Regions from separate parts of the Paenibacillus sp. FSL R7-0340 genome, predicted to be linked through region 2. Evidence: riboswitches for the same ligand, from Rfam matches in the RefSeq annotation. Region 2 holds a riboswitch; the other holds the start of a gene.
The links. A riboswitch is a leader RNA that binds a small molecule or an ion and turns the genes downstream of it on or off. The one in region 2 is predicted to bind ZMP and ZTP.
Positions count from the first base shown of each region.

Region 1: another riboswitch for ZMP and ZTP. It lies ahead of MKX59_RS02865 (TIGR01440 family protein); the one in region 2 lies ahead of MKX59_RS25470 (bifunctional 5,10-methylenetetrahydrofolate dehydrogenase/5,10-methenyltetrahydrofolate cyclohydrolase).

Region 1 is NZ_JBBOBY010000001.1:631,433-638,436, forward strand. Features, by position in the region: gene MKX59_RS02840 (FtsW/RodA/SpoVE family cell cycle protein) at 1-842, shown strand, start outside; gene spoIIR (stage II sporulation protein R) at 1,107-1,799, shown strand; gene MKX59_RS02850 (L-threonylcarbamoyladenylate synthase) at 1,954-3,201, shown strand; gene MKX59_RS02855 (manganese efflux pump MntP) at 3,344-3,904, shown strand; gene MKX59_RS02860 (low molecular weight protein arginine phosphatase) at 4,009-4,593, shown strand; ZMP/ZTP riboswitch at 4,672-4,753, shown strand; gene MKX59_RS02865 (TIGR01440 family protein) at 4,974-5,561, shown strand; gene glyA (serine hydroxymethyltransferase) at 5,682-6,932, shown strand.
Region 2 is NZ_JBBOBY010000002.1:571,404-578,407, forward strand. Features, by position in the region: gene MKX59_RS25460 (stalk domain-containing protein) at 1-1,127, opposite strand, end outside; gene MKX59_RS25465 (cyclodeaminase/cyclohydrolase family protein) at 1,355-1,990, opposite strand; gene MKX59_RS25470 (bifunctional 5,10-methylenetetrahydrofolate dehydrogenase/5,10-methenyltetrahydrofolate cyclohydrolase) at 1,987-2,853, opposite strand; ZMP/ZTP riboswitch at 2,964-3,048, opposite strand; gene MKX59_RS25475 (fatty acid desaturase) at 3,262-4,323, shown strand; gene MKX59_RS25480 (PadR family transcriptional regulator) at 4,608-5,153, shown strand; gene MKX59_RS25485 (hypothetical protein) at 5,131-5,628, shown strand; gene MKX59_RS25490 (hypothetical protein) at 5,632-5,754, shown strand; gene MKX59_RS25495 (sensor histidine kinase) at 5,875-7,004, shown strand, end outside.

The DNA.
Region 1 (7,004 bases), on a different contig from region 2:
TCCTTATCGTTTTTCTGACTTATATGCTGATCAAAAAGCGCAAGAGCAAGCTGTATTTTATTCAGGATGTTCTTCCGGTCGCACTGGTGAGCTTTGTCCCGTTTGCCATGGTTATGGCACAAAATGACTTGGGTAATGCGCTCGGTTACATTGTCATCGTCATCGGTATGCTATGGATTGGTAATGTGAAGGCATCCCATGCGTTGATCGGATTCATCGTATTTGCAGTCGCTGTTGGCGGCGGGATCAAAGCTTATATTTCGTTTCACGATGAGATTGATTCCTTTATGAAGGGGATTGGCCGTAGTCACTGGGTTGAGCGTTTGGACCCTTGGTTGGTACCGGAAGAGGCAACCGCGAAGGCGTCTTATCATACCAAAAATGCCAAGCTGGCGATAGCCTCTGGCGGGATGATGGGCAAGGGCTTTTTGCAAGGAACCTCAGTACAGTCCGGGCGTGTTCCTTATACGTACGCGGATTCTATTTTTGTGGTCGTAGCGGAGGAATTTGGCTTTGTAGGCTCTTCAGTGCTGCTATTGTTATATTTTATTTTGATTCACCGCATGATCCTGATTTCGCTGGAATGCCGGGATCGCGCCGGACCGTATATTATTGTCGGGATTGTGTCCATGTTGCTGTACCAGATTTTTGAGAATATTGGTGCGTTTCTGGGCATTATGCCGCTTACGGGGATTACGCTCCCGTTCATAAGTTATGGTGGTACCTCGTTGCTTATTAACATGGCTAGTATCGGCTTGGTTATGAGTATTAAGGTGCACGGCCAAGAGCTGGAGGATGATCTGCCACAGCCTTCCAGACTAAGCTTGACGAAGGCGAAATAAGCCTAGTACAGGTGGAATGTGGCTAGATAATGATTGGTATTTGTGTGAGTTGAAACGGTGCAACGAGAGAGTCCAGATTGTGAAATCTGGGCTTTTTCATATTCCTCGGTGAGGGTCAGAAGCTTGGTGTAGCATGATTTGAGGGTATTTTTGAAAAAAAATCTGTAAAGTGGTCCTGAATCTTTTACAAGAATCATAGGTTTAGACTCTCCCAAACCGGACAGACTGATAGACATGATAGAGTTTGGGTTTGGGGGGACGAAAATGAGAAGTTGGGTAAAGCAAGCCGCAATGATACTATTTTGTATTTCGATATTAATGATGTCTTGGGAAGGTCAAAAGACGGATGCTGCTATGACCACTGGAACAAGAGGAACCTTAGCATCAGGAGTGGCAACAGCAGGGCTGAAAGTGATTCCACATGATTCCATTCGACTGCGTATTTTGGCCAATTCGGATCGCCCGGAGGATCAGTTGGTTAAACGCGAAATACGGGATGCTATTGTACAGCAGATGAATGCCTGGGTGGGTGAGCTGGAAAACCCGCAAAGCTTAGACCAAGCGAGATCATTGATTGATGCTCATTTACCTGAAATTGGCCGTTTGGTAGGTATGGAACTGGCTCGTCGCGGCATTGCGTATGATCATCAGGTGGAACTGGCGAGCGTACCTTTCCCAACGAAAATGTACGGTGGTCTTGTCTACCCGGCAGGGAATTATGAGGCACTTCGGGTTACGCTGGGGCAAGGAAAAGGTCAAAATTGGTGGTGCGTGCTGTTTCCTCCGCTATGTTTTATTGATGCAGGCAGTGGGGAAGCAACGGCACAAACTGTATCAGCAAAAACGAATCACGGAGATAGTCGGACGAATGCTACTGACAAGGAGCCGGAAGTACGTTTTTTTCTGTGGGATGCACTTGCGGGACTGTGTAGCTGGGTGAGTGGTTTGTTTGCCTAAACGTTGAGGAGTGTAAGTTTCCCCATATGCTATAATGGAACTTACGATAGATATACACATGGCAGAGCCAAATGAACTGATCTTTCAAAGTAGCTTTATGGGGATCAAACGAAATCACTGGCCTGTATGACAATAAGATATGGGATGATCTGATATGAGCGATAAATCGAATCAAATGCAAGACTTGCGCGGAGAATTTGTGCAAAAGGAAAAACCTGAGCAAAAGCTAGATGAACAGGGAATTCGCGAGCTGAAGCAGGCATTGAAGTCTTCCCATACACAATGGTGGGATGTAAGATGTTTGGTTCCTTTGAGCAACACTGACGGGGATGTTTCTGACGAAATTTGGGATGAACAGACTCGGATCACGGCGGAAAAGGGCATACGCGAGGCCGCCTTACTCCTCCAAGCTGGAGAGACGGTAGCCTTTCCTACGGAGACCGTGTACGGCCTGGGGGCCGATGCGCGTAGTACAAAAGCGGTGGAGGCGGTATTTGCTGCCAAAGGACGCCCTTCCGATAACCCGCTCATTGTACATATTTCTGATGCTGATCAATTAGAGGGTATGGTAGCAGAAATAAACGATACAGCCCGAGCGCTGATGAATATGTTCTGGCCGGGACCGCTGACTCTCGTATTGCCGGTAGTGCCGCAGGCACTGTCATCGCGTGTGACAGCCGGGCTGGACACGGTTGGTGTGCGCATGCCGGATCATCCGATAGCGCTTCGTTTGATCACTGAAGCGGGTTGTCCACTGGCTGCGCCAAGCGCCAACCGGTCGGGAAGACCCAGTCCCACCCTTGCACAGCATGTGCGGGAGGATCTGGAGGGCCGCATCGGCGGCATTTTGGACGGAGGTCCCACGGGGGTGGGGCTGGAGTCCACGGTAGTGCAGGTGGGTGACGACGGAACCGTCACCATCCTGCGCCCCGGCGGCGTGACGGCTGAGCAGCTCGCTGCGGTTGCTCGCGCTGTCGTGCTGGACCCGGCGTTGGCCGCTACGCCCGGGGAAGACGCGGACAGCCCGGCGCCGCGCTCGCCAGGCATGAAGTACACGCACTACGCGCCGCGAGGCCGCTTGAGCGTGGTACAAGGCCCGTCGTCCGTTGAGGTGACGGGCTGGATTCGCGCCGCGCTGGCGGAGGCTTCCGCGCGCGGGGAGCGCACGGCAGTGCTCGCGTTCGACGAGCATGCCGCCGGCTACGCCGGAGAGCGCGTCTACACGTTAGGCAAGCTGGACGCGCTCCATGAGGCAGCGCAGCGCCTGTACGGCGTGCTGCGCCGCTGCGACGAGGACGGCGTCACCTACATTTTGTCGGAATCCTGTCCGCCGAAAGGATTGGGAGACGCCGTCATGAACCGCCTGCTTAAAGCGGCAGGTCACCGAATCGTCCGCTTGTAGCTTCTGTCGAATCAGAGCCTCTTATATTAAATTTTCCTCCCTCCTTATCTCGGTATTGGGTACTTTCAGTGTATGCTTGTACTGATTTCCCCCTTGTCCGCATAACGTGTACAAGAACAGACGGATAATGGAGGGATGGAGTATGCTGGCAGCCTCTGCCCATGCCGGGCAGGTTGTAACGATTCTGATCATGGCGGTAGCGCTAGGAATGGATGCGTTATCGCTGGGCGTAGGGATCGGCATGAAGGGGATACGCCTGCGAGACGTGCTGCGCATCAGTACTGTTATTGGCTTTTTTCACATTCTGATGCCATTGCTGGGAATGTTCACAGGCCATTATATGAGTTCTTTATTAGGTCATGTGACGGCCTACTTCGCAGGGGGGTTACTCATCCTTTTGGGCGGGCATATGGTGTATAATTCCTTTAAAGGGGACGGCGTACAGGTGTTGGATCATCGTTCGCCTTTAGGCCTTTTGCTGTTTGCACTTGGGGTGAGCGTTGACTCATTTTCTGTAGGAGTGTCACTGGGTATGTTCCAGAGTGATCTGGTGCTGTCCGTTCTGGCGTTTGGTTTTTGCGGGGGAGCAATGGCGATGTTGGGCCTGTTGCTGGGTCGCAAGGTCAGCCGCAATCTAGGAGATTACGGAGAAGCAGTGGGCGGTGCCATTTTGCTGGCATTCGGCTTTATGTTTATGTTTTGATTTTAGCGTAGACAGTGTAAAATAAATGCAGGATTATAGTAAGGGATTAGAACTATAGTAATCCTCTGTTTATATATTTTTTTAACATACGGGGGGTGAAAACGTTGAAGAATATCTTATTCGTATGCACAGGGAATACCTGTCGCAGTCCAATGGCTGAAGGGATGCTGCGTAAGTTGGCTGCTGAGCATGGGCTAGAACTGGAAGTGCGTTCTGCGGGAGTAGCCGCGATGGAAGGCACGCCGATATCCCGACATGCAGAGGCGGTTCTACGTGATCATGATATATCCGATCAGATCACTTCAACCTCTTTGAGCGACGGGCTTGCCGGGTGGGCGCATCTGATCTTAACCTTGACGCAAGGACATAAACAGCACGTAATTCAGCGCTTTCCCCAAACGGCGGGCAAAGTATTTACGCTTAAGGAATATGTGGAGAACCGGGATGCGGTGTTGAATGATGTACAGGAGTTGGATAGTTTATATGCTTCACAGCAGTTGATGGCTTCACTCGGACAAGAGCTATCGGCGCAGGAGCGTGAACGAATGATTGAATTACACCAACGGATTCCGGGCTTTGATATTTCTGATCCGTTTGGCGGTTCGCGAGAAGATTACGATGTCACAGCTGCGGAAATCCGTACGGCACTGCATAAGCTGCTGGACAAGCTAAAGGCATCTTCCGAATAAAATTGGTATTACTCATCTGTTTTGTACGGAATCTGTTGATTTTCGGCGGTTAATCCGTTAAGATAAGGTGGAAAAATGAGAATCCGATGTAACTGGCGACAAAAGTGGGATTAACCACGATGGAGCATCGGATATACGGCCGGTCGCCTGGGCAAAAGAGCAATTCCACATAGGTGTGGACTGCTCTTTTTTTCATATACAAGTTATGCCAGATTTTTAGCTGAGAGTTGATTCCATTAAAGATTCTTCCATTTTTTCTGCTCGAAATCTGAAACATCGGCTATAATATAGTCAGATTGTGATCAGGAGAGAGTGTGTTGAACTTGGGGCATGAGACCGTGCCTAGTCTCTGAGAGGCTGTTCAACCAAAGGAGGTTCCAATGGTGGAACAATTAGATCATGAGATTCCGCTGGAAGCACAGACCACTTCTGTCGTGCGGGAAATCGCAGAAGCAGCCAGTCTCAAGGCTGGTCGCCTGCTGGTTATCGGCGTTAGCACAAGTGAAGTGGCTGGAAGTCGGATTGGTACGGCGGGAGCGCTCGATGTGGCTCAGCAACTGTTGTCTGGAGTAGAGTCTGTTCGCAGGGAGTATGGCTTTGATGTGGCGTTTCAATGCTGTGAGCATTTGAACCGAGCGCTGGTCGTTGAACGGGCTGTGCTGGAGCGATTGGGACTGATGGAGGTTGCAGCTGTTCCTGTTCGTACAGCAGGAGGCTCTATGGCTACCGTCGCCTATCGTTCTATGAGCGACGCGTGTTTGGCGGCGAACGTGCAGGCTCATGCCGGGATAGACATCGGCGAAACGCTGATTGGCATGCATCTGCGACCCATTGCTGTTCCGTTTCGCCCAAGCCTTCGCTGGATTGGCGAAGCACGTGTGACAGCAGCGTTCACCCGTCCTCCACTTATTGGCGGACAACGGGCGGTGTACAGTCTGGAGCAAGAAGTCGGCGGAAACTGCGATTAGCATTTGGCATGGCGGCATGTTTGTACTAATCTTTTTTGCATTGATGATGAGGTACCCAACAGAGGAGCAGGCGTTTGCTTGTATATCCGACAATTGACTATGGAGAGGGAGTAATCAATCATGATGGAACACCTGCGTAAAAGTGACCCGGCAGTGATGGAAGCAATGGGACTTGAACTGAAACGACAACGCCACAATATCGAGCTAATCGCATCCGAGAACATTGTCAGTGAAGCAGTAATGGAAGCTATGGGCTCCGTGCTGACGAATAAATATGCTGAAGGTTATCCGAACAAACGCTACTATGGTGGCTGTGAGCATGTAGATATCGTTGAAGACATCGCACGTGACCGCGCGAAAGAACTGTTCGGCGCCGAGCATGCTAACGTGCAGCCTCACTCTGGAGCACAAGCCAACATGGCGGTGTATCTGGCAGCTCTCAAACCTGGAGATACTGTACTGGGTATGAATCTGGCGCATGGTGGCCACTTAACACACGGAAGTCCGGTTAACGCTTCCGGCTTGTTGTATAACTTTGCTGCCTATGGTGTACGCGAAGACAACTTCCGCATCGACTACGATGAAGTGCGCAAGGCAGCCTTCAAGCACCGTCCTCGTCTGATTGTAGCTGGCGCGAGTGCATATCCGCGTACTATTGATTTTGAAGCTTTTGCTTCCATTGCCAATGATGTAGGTGCTTTGTTCATGGTGGATATGGCACATATCGCAGGTCTTGTGGCAGCGGGAATTCACCCAAGTCCAGTTCCGCATGCCCAATTTGTAACAACAACGACACACAAAACGCTGCGTGGTCCGCGTGGGGGTCTGATTCTGACTCGCAAAGCATGGGCGCAAGCGATTGATAAAGCTATTTTCCCTGGTACTCAAGGGGGGCCACTGATGCATGTGATCGCGTCCAAAGCGGTTGCTTTGGGTGAAGCGCTCCAGCCATCGTTCAAAACCTATGCGCAAAACGTAGTCCGCAACGCACAGGTGCTGGCTGAAACACTGCTGGCTGAGGGGATTAACATTGTATCCGGTGGTACGGATAACCATCTGATGCTGTTGGATACGCGCAATTTGAATATCACAGGTAAAGAAGCGGAGCATGTATTGGATTCCGTGGGCATCACGGTCAATAAAAATGCGATTCCTTTTGACCCGACCAGTCCATTCGTAACAAGCGGAATTCGTATTGGTACACCTGCTGCAACATCTCGTGGTATGGATGAAGAGGCTATGGTCAAAATCGGTAAAATCATTGCTGAAACCCTTAAAAACCCGAAAGATGATACTGTATTGTCCAAAGCAAGCCAAGCGGTTGGCGAGTTGACAGACAAGTTCCCGATCTATCCAGGAACTCAATACTAATTCATCGATATTCATAATCTTTATGTTAAAGGCTGTTTTCCTTCCATAAGCCGGAGGAGAACAGCCTTTTTT
Region 2 (7,004 bases):
ACTGGTGAACTATAAAGAAACTCATAGTCCCCTATACCGAGCTGCGCGTGTTTGTTGACACCCCAGCCCCATAGGGCGCCATCTGCTTTTTGCATGATTACGTGCCGTGGACCTGCTTTGATGCTTTGAATATTTTTAGCAAGTAATGTAAAGGGGGCATTGGATGATAACTTTTCACCATCTAGAGACGCAACATATACATTCCCAGCAGTGGTTAGGGCAAGTATGGAGCGTTCAACGAAAAAGGCGTCTTTAACATCCTTTACTCCTGTTAATAGTACAGGGGTATTTTCGTTGTGATAGGTTGTATTATCTGAGGAACCTGTAACTGTAGCACCCCAGAACCAAAGTCGACTTTGCTGATCAATCGCGAGATTGGAATACCTATCGGCCTTGATTGTCTTGATGCCCGATAAGGCTTGAATTTGCGATACGGATAGAGTTTCGGACGGAGTTACATTTTTATCAAATTCTTTGGGCCACGTCCACACGGTGCCATCTTTTTTTAAGGCTATGTTTTTAGCGATTGCCGTAATATCTTTTAATGATGAAATAGGTTCGAAGCCCTGCAAGGCTTTTGTATTTTTCCACACACTGCCGTCTTTCTTTAGAAATATCCAGCGTTCCTCATAATCCGGTCTTTGCTCATAGTAACTATCTATATTGGCAACCTCGTCGAGGCCAGATAGGGTTTGAAAAGGACTAGAGATGTTTCCATTGTCGAGTCGATCAGCGGAAGATATGCTGCCTTCGCTGCTCAGAGCGAGCACATGATCATTCAAACTACTTACAGCTGCGAGGTTCTGTAATCCTTCCAGAGGAACGAATTTCACGGATTCAGCAATATTATTTCTAGGCACATACCAAGCAGAGTGGTCTTGTAAGGAAAATACCAGATCGCCCTCGTTGATGATATTAGAAAATGTTTTTACAACGTCCGACTTACCCTCTACACGAGTCGGTACGGATTGATTATAGCCCCACAGCCACAAGCTTCCATCGGATTGAATCAGACTCCCAGAATCATAGGAACGAATATGGGATGTAGACTCCTTTTCGTTCGCCCACGCGTTAGAACTGAATAACAATAACGTGATTATACTGAGTAATAGAGTCCGTCTTTTCATACGATTTTCCTCATTTCTTGATCAATGTGTATAAGATAAAAAATGATACCTTCGAGAATATCCCCTTATCCATAGACGTATATAATATAGAAAAGTTTTCCAAAATGTATGAATTTCAATAAAATAACCTCCAAACCCACGATTAGAGATGGATTTGGAGGCTATTTCTTTTAACGAGTAAGCAGAAATATGTTGGTTAGAACAGGTTAAACACGGTTATGAGCAGACTAATTCGCTATTCGACTGCGCACCATCAACAAGGTTTGGTCTTTGATTTGTCCGATTTCGCGGATGAGTGCGGCTGTCTTGGTCTCATAGGAGTATTTGACATCCAAGTCTTTCAGCGAAGCAAGGTTAATGTCGACGGTAAGCAGGGCAGATTGAGCTGCTGCTTCGAACAGGATCGCGCCGATGCCAAGATCTGAAATCACATTTTTATTGGACATTTCCACAATGTTATAGGCTTGCGACAATCCGTCCCGGCATACTTCCAGCAGGCGCATGGGTACCTCAATGGCAGCGATCACCGCTGTCTGTAAGGAATGGGTACGATAGCGCTTTTCTTCATCTGTTTCCTTGGGCAAACGCAGCGCGGTCATGTACTGTTCAAAGGATTGGATGTCTGCGACCATTAGTTCCTCACAATGTGTAGACAATCTTTCCATGCTACTAATGACATCCGTGATTTGTTCATGGATGTGCGCATATTTTTCTCCTTGTGAAAGGTTGGCGGTCATGGAGGTCATAGCCGCGCCTAGTGCCGCAGCCAATGCGGATACACTTCCTCCGCCGGGGGTAGGCGCTGCACTTGCAGCCTCTTTCAGAAAATGTCCGATGGAATTGTTCCAAGACAGTTCACTCATGAATAGACCACCTCTCTGGAGTAGTGTTGCAGATGTATCGCTTTGAGCAGATTTTTGTACAAAATCGCAGTCGTTAAGGTGCCAACACCGCCGGGAACCGGAGAAATGGCATGTACCTTTTCACCCACGTTTGAAGCAGCGTCACCCACGATTTTTCCTTCCAGTGTCTCGTTAATTCCTGCATCCACGAGAATCAGACCGGGATGGACCATATCCTGCGTAATCACATCAGGGCATCCGACTGCGACGAAGGCAATGTCTGCATGGCTCAGATGCTCTGCAATATCACGCGTACCTGCATGACAGGCGGTAACGGTGGCATTTTCTCTTTGCAACATGTGGAAAAGGGGAAGTCCCACTGTCTGCCCGATGCCCACGAGCGTGACATTTTTGCCTGCCAAGGTGTGACCGTAATGCTTGAGCAGCTCGATACAGGCTTGAGGTGTTGCGGGATATAGTCCGGCGTCACCTGTTACGGTAGCCAGCTTGTTATCAGGTGTTATTCCATCAATATCCTTGTAGGGGGCGATGGATTGTTTAATAACGGAGGCAGAAAGATGTTGGGGAAGCGGCAGTTCCAGCATAATGCCATGTACATGGGATGCATCGTTCAGACTGCCGATCAGGTGCAGTAGCTCGGCTTCGCTAACATGACGGTCAAAAGTATGGAGATGAAATGAGATTCCCAGCTTCTCCGCTATTTTTTGCTTGGTCCGTGCATAGTATGCAGATGCCGGATCGCCTTCTACCAATAGGGTCGCCAGATGGGGACGGTGTCCTTGCTGCTTCATTTTTTCTACCTGTGAACGGATCGTTGCATATACTTGCTCAGCTGCTTCTTTGGATTTCATGATTATAGCCATAGTCCGTGCCTCCTCTGAATTTATCGCATGATTTATCAACAGGGTGTCATGGTCTTAAAACGAAAAAAAGTATTTGCACAAGGTCGTCAAGACAGACGAATCCTCTGCAAATACTTCTCCCAGGCGAACGGTACGCTTTTTTTGTATGCTCCCTCGTGGTTCATTCCACTGACTTCGCCAGTCACATACAGCGTTATTATGTCTTATATTTTAACAAATAATCATCAGAAAAGAAACCCGCGAACATTTGGAAAACGGGTTGTGTTACTTGTCTATATGACAAATGTCATATACCCGAGCTGACGTTTATGACTACAGCGCCTAGAGGCTTTACCTTATACTGAGATTAGATCAACATGTACGCCTAACAGGATCAAGGTATAGGCGTCATTTTAAAGGAGGATCATAATGAGTATGACACAACTCCCATTAGCCCAATTGAAAAAAAATATGGCTCCCTACGAGAAAATAAACACAAAATCCAGCGTTCTGCAACTCATCAATACCTTGGGTCCACTGATCCTATTGTGGTATGCTGCTTATCTTAGTCTGTCGGTTTCGTACTGGCTGACACTTCCAATTGCCATTGTTGCATCGGGGTTTGTGGTACGGACATTTATTATTTTTCATGATTGTGGTCATCAATCCTTCTTCAAAAGCCGCAAGCTGAACGACATTGTGGGAACGATTACAGGTATTATTACGCTCTGCCCTTATCACCAATGGAAAAATAGTCACGCAATCCACCATGCAACCAGCAGTAATCTGGATAAAAGAGGCACAGGTGACATGTGGGTGCTTACGGTAGAAGAGTACACAGAGGCTTCCACATGGACACGGCTGGCCTATCGCATATATCGAAATCCTTGGGTTATGTTTGGACTAGGTCCGATCTATACTTTTTTGATTTCCTATCGCTTTAATATCAAGACAGCCAAACGCAAGGAAAAAATGAACACCTATGTGACGAATATATCCATCGTTGCCTTGTATGCACTGTTGTCATGGGCTATTGGATGGCAGGCCTTCCTTCTCGTACAGGCACCTATCTTTTTTGTATCTGGTATGTTGGGAATCTGGCTGTTCTATGTACAACACCAATTTGAGGATTCGTATTTTGAGCACGATGAAGAGTGGAGCTACATTAATGCGGCCGTAGAAGGCAGTTCTTACTACAAGCTTCCTAAAGTATTGCAATGGATTACGGGCAATATCGGATTTCATCACGTTCATCACTTGAGCCCAAAAGTGCCAAATTATAATTTGGAAAAAGCACATGAAGCGACACCGTTACTTCAAAAGGCGACCACGATCACAGTAAGTAGCAGTCTGCAATCTTTGAAGTTTCGACTTTGGGATGAAAATACGAAAACCTTTTTGACCTTTAAACAAGTGAGGCCGCTCCTCAGCAAACGTGTTGCAGTTACGAAACCCATCCCTACACCTGTTGTAAGCACAGAAAGAAAATAACTTTGTACAAAACTTTTCTGAAGAGATGTTGAAAAATTGCAGTTTACTTTGAGAAATCTAAAGGGATAACATCCTTTTAGATTTTTTTGTTTATATTGAAAATGCAGTACTTTCATTCTTTGTTTTAGCAAGCGCTATTGACAAATCGATTGTCAACCTTTACATTCTATATATCGAAACGATATATATCGATTATATATAAAATAGCTACATGTAAACAGAGATAAGTTCCCTTTGATTTCAGAAGGATAATTCACTATGCCAGGAAAGAAGGAATAGATTTTATGTTGATTTATGTAATACTTGGGTTCCTCTGCGAAAAGGATATGACAGGATATGAAATCAAGCAGAAGATGACGATAAGCACTTCCAACTTTATTGATGCCAGCTTCGGAAGCATATATCCTATGCTGAAAAAAATGGAAAAGGGGGAGCTTATCAAGTATGAAGAAGTGGTAGAGGAAGGCAGATTCAAAAAATCATATGGTATTACGGAAAAAGGGAAGAGTGAATTTATAGAATGGTTAAAAACACCATGTACTTTTTCCCCTTTTAATTATGAGTATTTGAGTAAGCTTTTCTTCTATAAATATCTTGACGACATTGAGGTTGTTCGTTTGATTGCCAGCTTTCAAACTACTGTCGCCTGTGAATATAACAAGCTTGCCTTGATAGAAGAGAAGCACGTTCATGAGATGGGTGTATATGAGCACGCGACGTTGATGTTTGGCAAAGAATATTTTCAAATGATTATGAATTGGCACGATGAACTCACAAGAAAAATTACAGGAAAGAAGGATAATGAAGATGAGAATGACAAAGAAATTTAAATTGCAGATTGCAGCTAAAAATGTGGATTTGTACAAATGGGTAACTGAGATGACTCCAGCTGAATATGAATCATTTTCAAAAGCTCACAAGGCAATGGGCAGTTATTTTGAAGATGGTGAATTCTATATGGTTAATGTGGAAAATATGGGGAATGAGATGATTGTTCAGCACTATCAATTAAAAGAGCACACAAAGGATCATTTGCGTTTCTACTCTGACAAGACAGAAGCATATATATGGCGATGGATACCCGCCATCGTTGGAGTTCCATGGGAAATGAAGGTCACGCCTGTTGATAACAACTCTTGCGAATTTAGTTGTACGATTGGAGCGGACTTTCCATCTCGGCTACTGGCTTTTGCAGCATGGGTAAATGGTTTTGGTGGATTCTTTATGAGAAAGCATTTAGCCGATGAGGGCGGAAAATTTGCTAAAGATATAGAAAAGAAATTTAATAACGTCAGGTATGTATAATTCATGAACGAGCTGATCAGAAATATAGACCAGTCCCATTTCAAAGCACGACCTGGTGCAGTGGGTGGAGTGTACAGCGAATGGCTTAAGCTTGAGATCAGTTCCCGCAAAATGGACGGCTTCTAATCAAAGTGTTCATTTGCGGTTCACAGGAAAGGCTTCACCTTTGGTGCTTTCGAGCAGACGAGACCAGTGGTATGATAAGATAAGGGATATAAGTCATGTGAAGTAGAAGAGGGTGGCAGAATGCAAAAGTGGTATCAGATTTTCCAAAGAAATACAGGGCTTAGTCCTTATGTGTGGGTCGTCTTTTATATCCTGCCCTTTTACTACTTTAGCTCTTCATCTACAAGTCATATTATTCTGGGTACTGCTATTATTTTGGTATTCTTTGCATGTTATGTACTGGCTTTTGTCTCGAAAGGCTGGCTCATATACTTTTGGACTAGTGTACAGATTGCCATATCGATTACCATGACACTGCTGTTTAGCTATATGTATTTTTCCATATTTATCGCCTATCTGATCGGTAATATTAAAAGTAAGGCTGCATTTACGACGCTGTATATTATTTTAATGGTTATTACGATTGGATTGATCAATTACGGTTTTGTATCTCAGAATCCCGTTTTTATTAAACAGATTCCTTTTATCCTGCTCAATCTGATCGGTGTGATTCTCCTTCCGATTACGAATTTTAATCGCAACAAAAGCGATCGGCTCCAAGTCCAATTGGAGGATGCCAATAAGAAAATATCGGAATTGATTAAGCTGGAGGAACGGCAAAGAATTGCGCGTGACCTGCACGATACCTTAGGTCAGAAGCTGTCACTCATTGGACTGAAGAGCGATTTGGCGGGCAAACTGATGGATCAGTACCCGGAGCGGGCTCATGCTGAAATTAACGATGTTCGTCTCACGGCGAGAAGTGCGTTAAAAGAGGTGCGGGAAATGGTTACTCAAATGCGCGGTATGCGGCTAGAGGATGAACTGCTACGTATTCGGCAGATTTTAAAGGCTGCTCACATTGAATTGACTCTAGAGGGCGACCCGAAGCTGGAGCATACATCATTAATGAATGAAAATGTACTTAGTATGTGTATGAAGGAAGCAGTGACAAATGTGGTTAAGCACAGTGGAGCCACCGCTTGCTCCATCACCATTGAGCCGTCTCGTAAGGAATTAACCCTTCGGATTCAGGATAATGGAGTCGGTGCTACGGGGGAAAATGGGGCCTTTCGGGGAAATGGCCTGAAAGGAATGAAGGAAAGGCTCGAATTCGTGAACGGATGTATGGAGCTGCGTTCAGATCAGGGAACGACCTTGGTCATTAAAGTGCCCAATATCACTGAAAAGCCGAATGAGGAGGTGGGGCC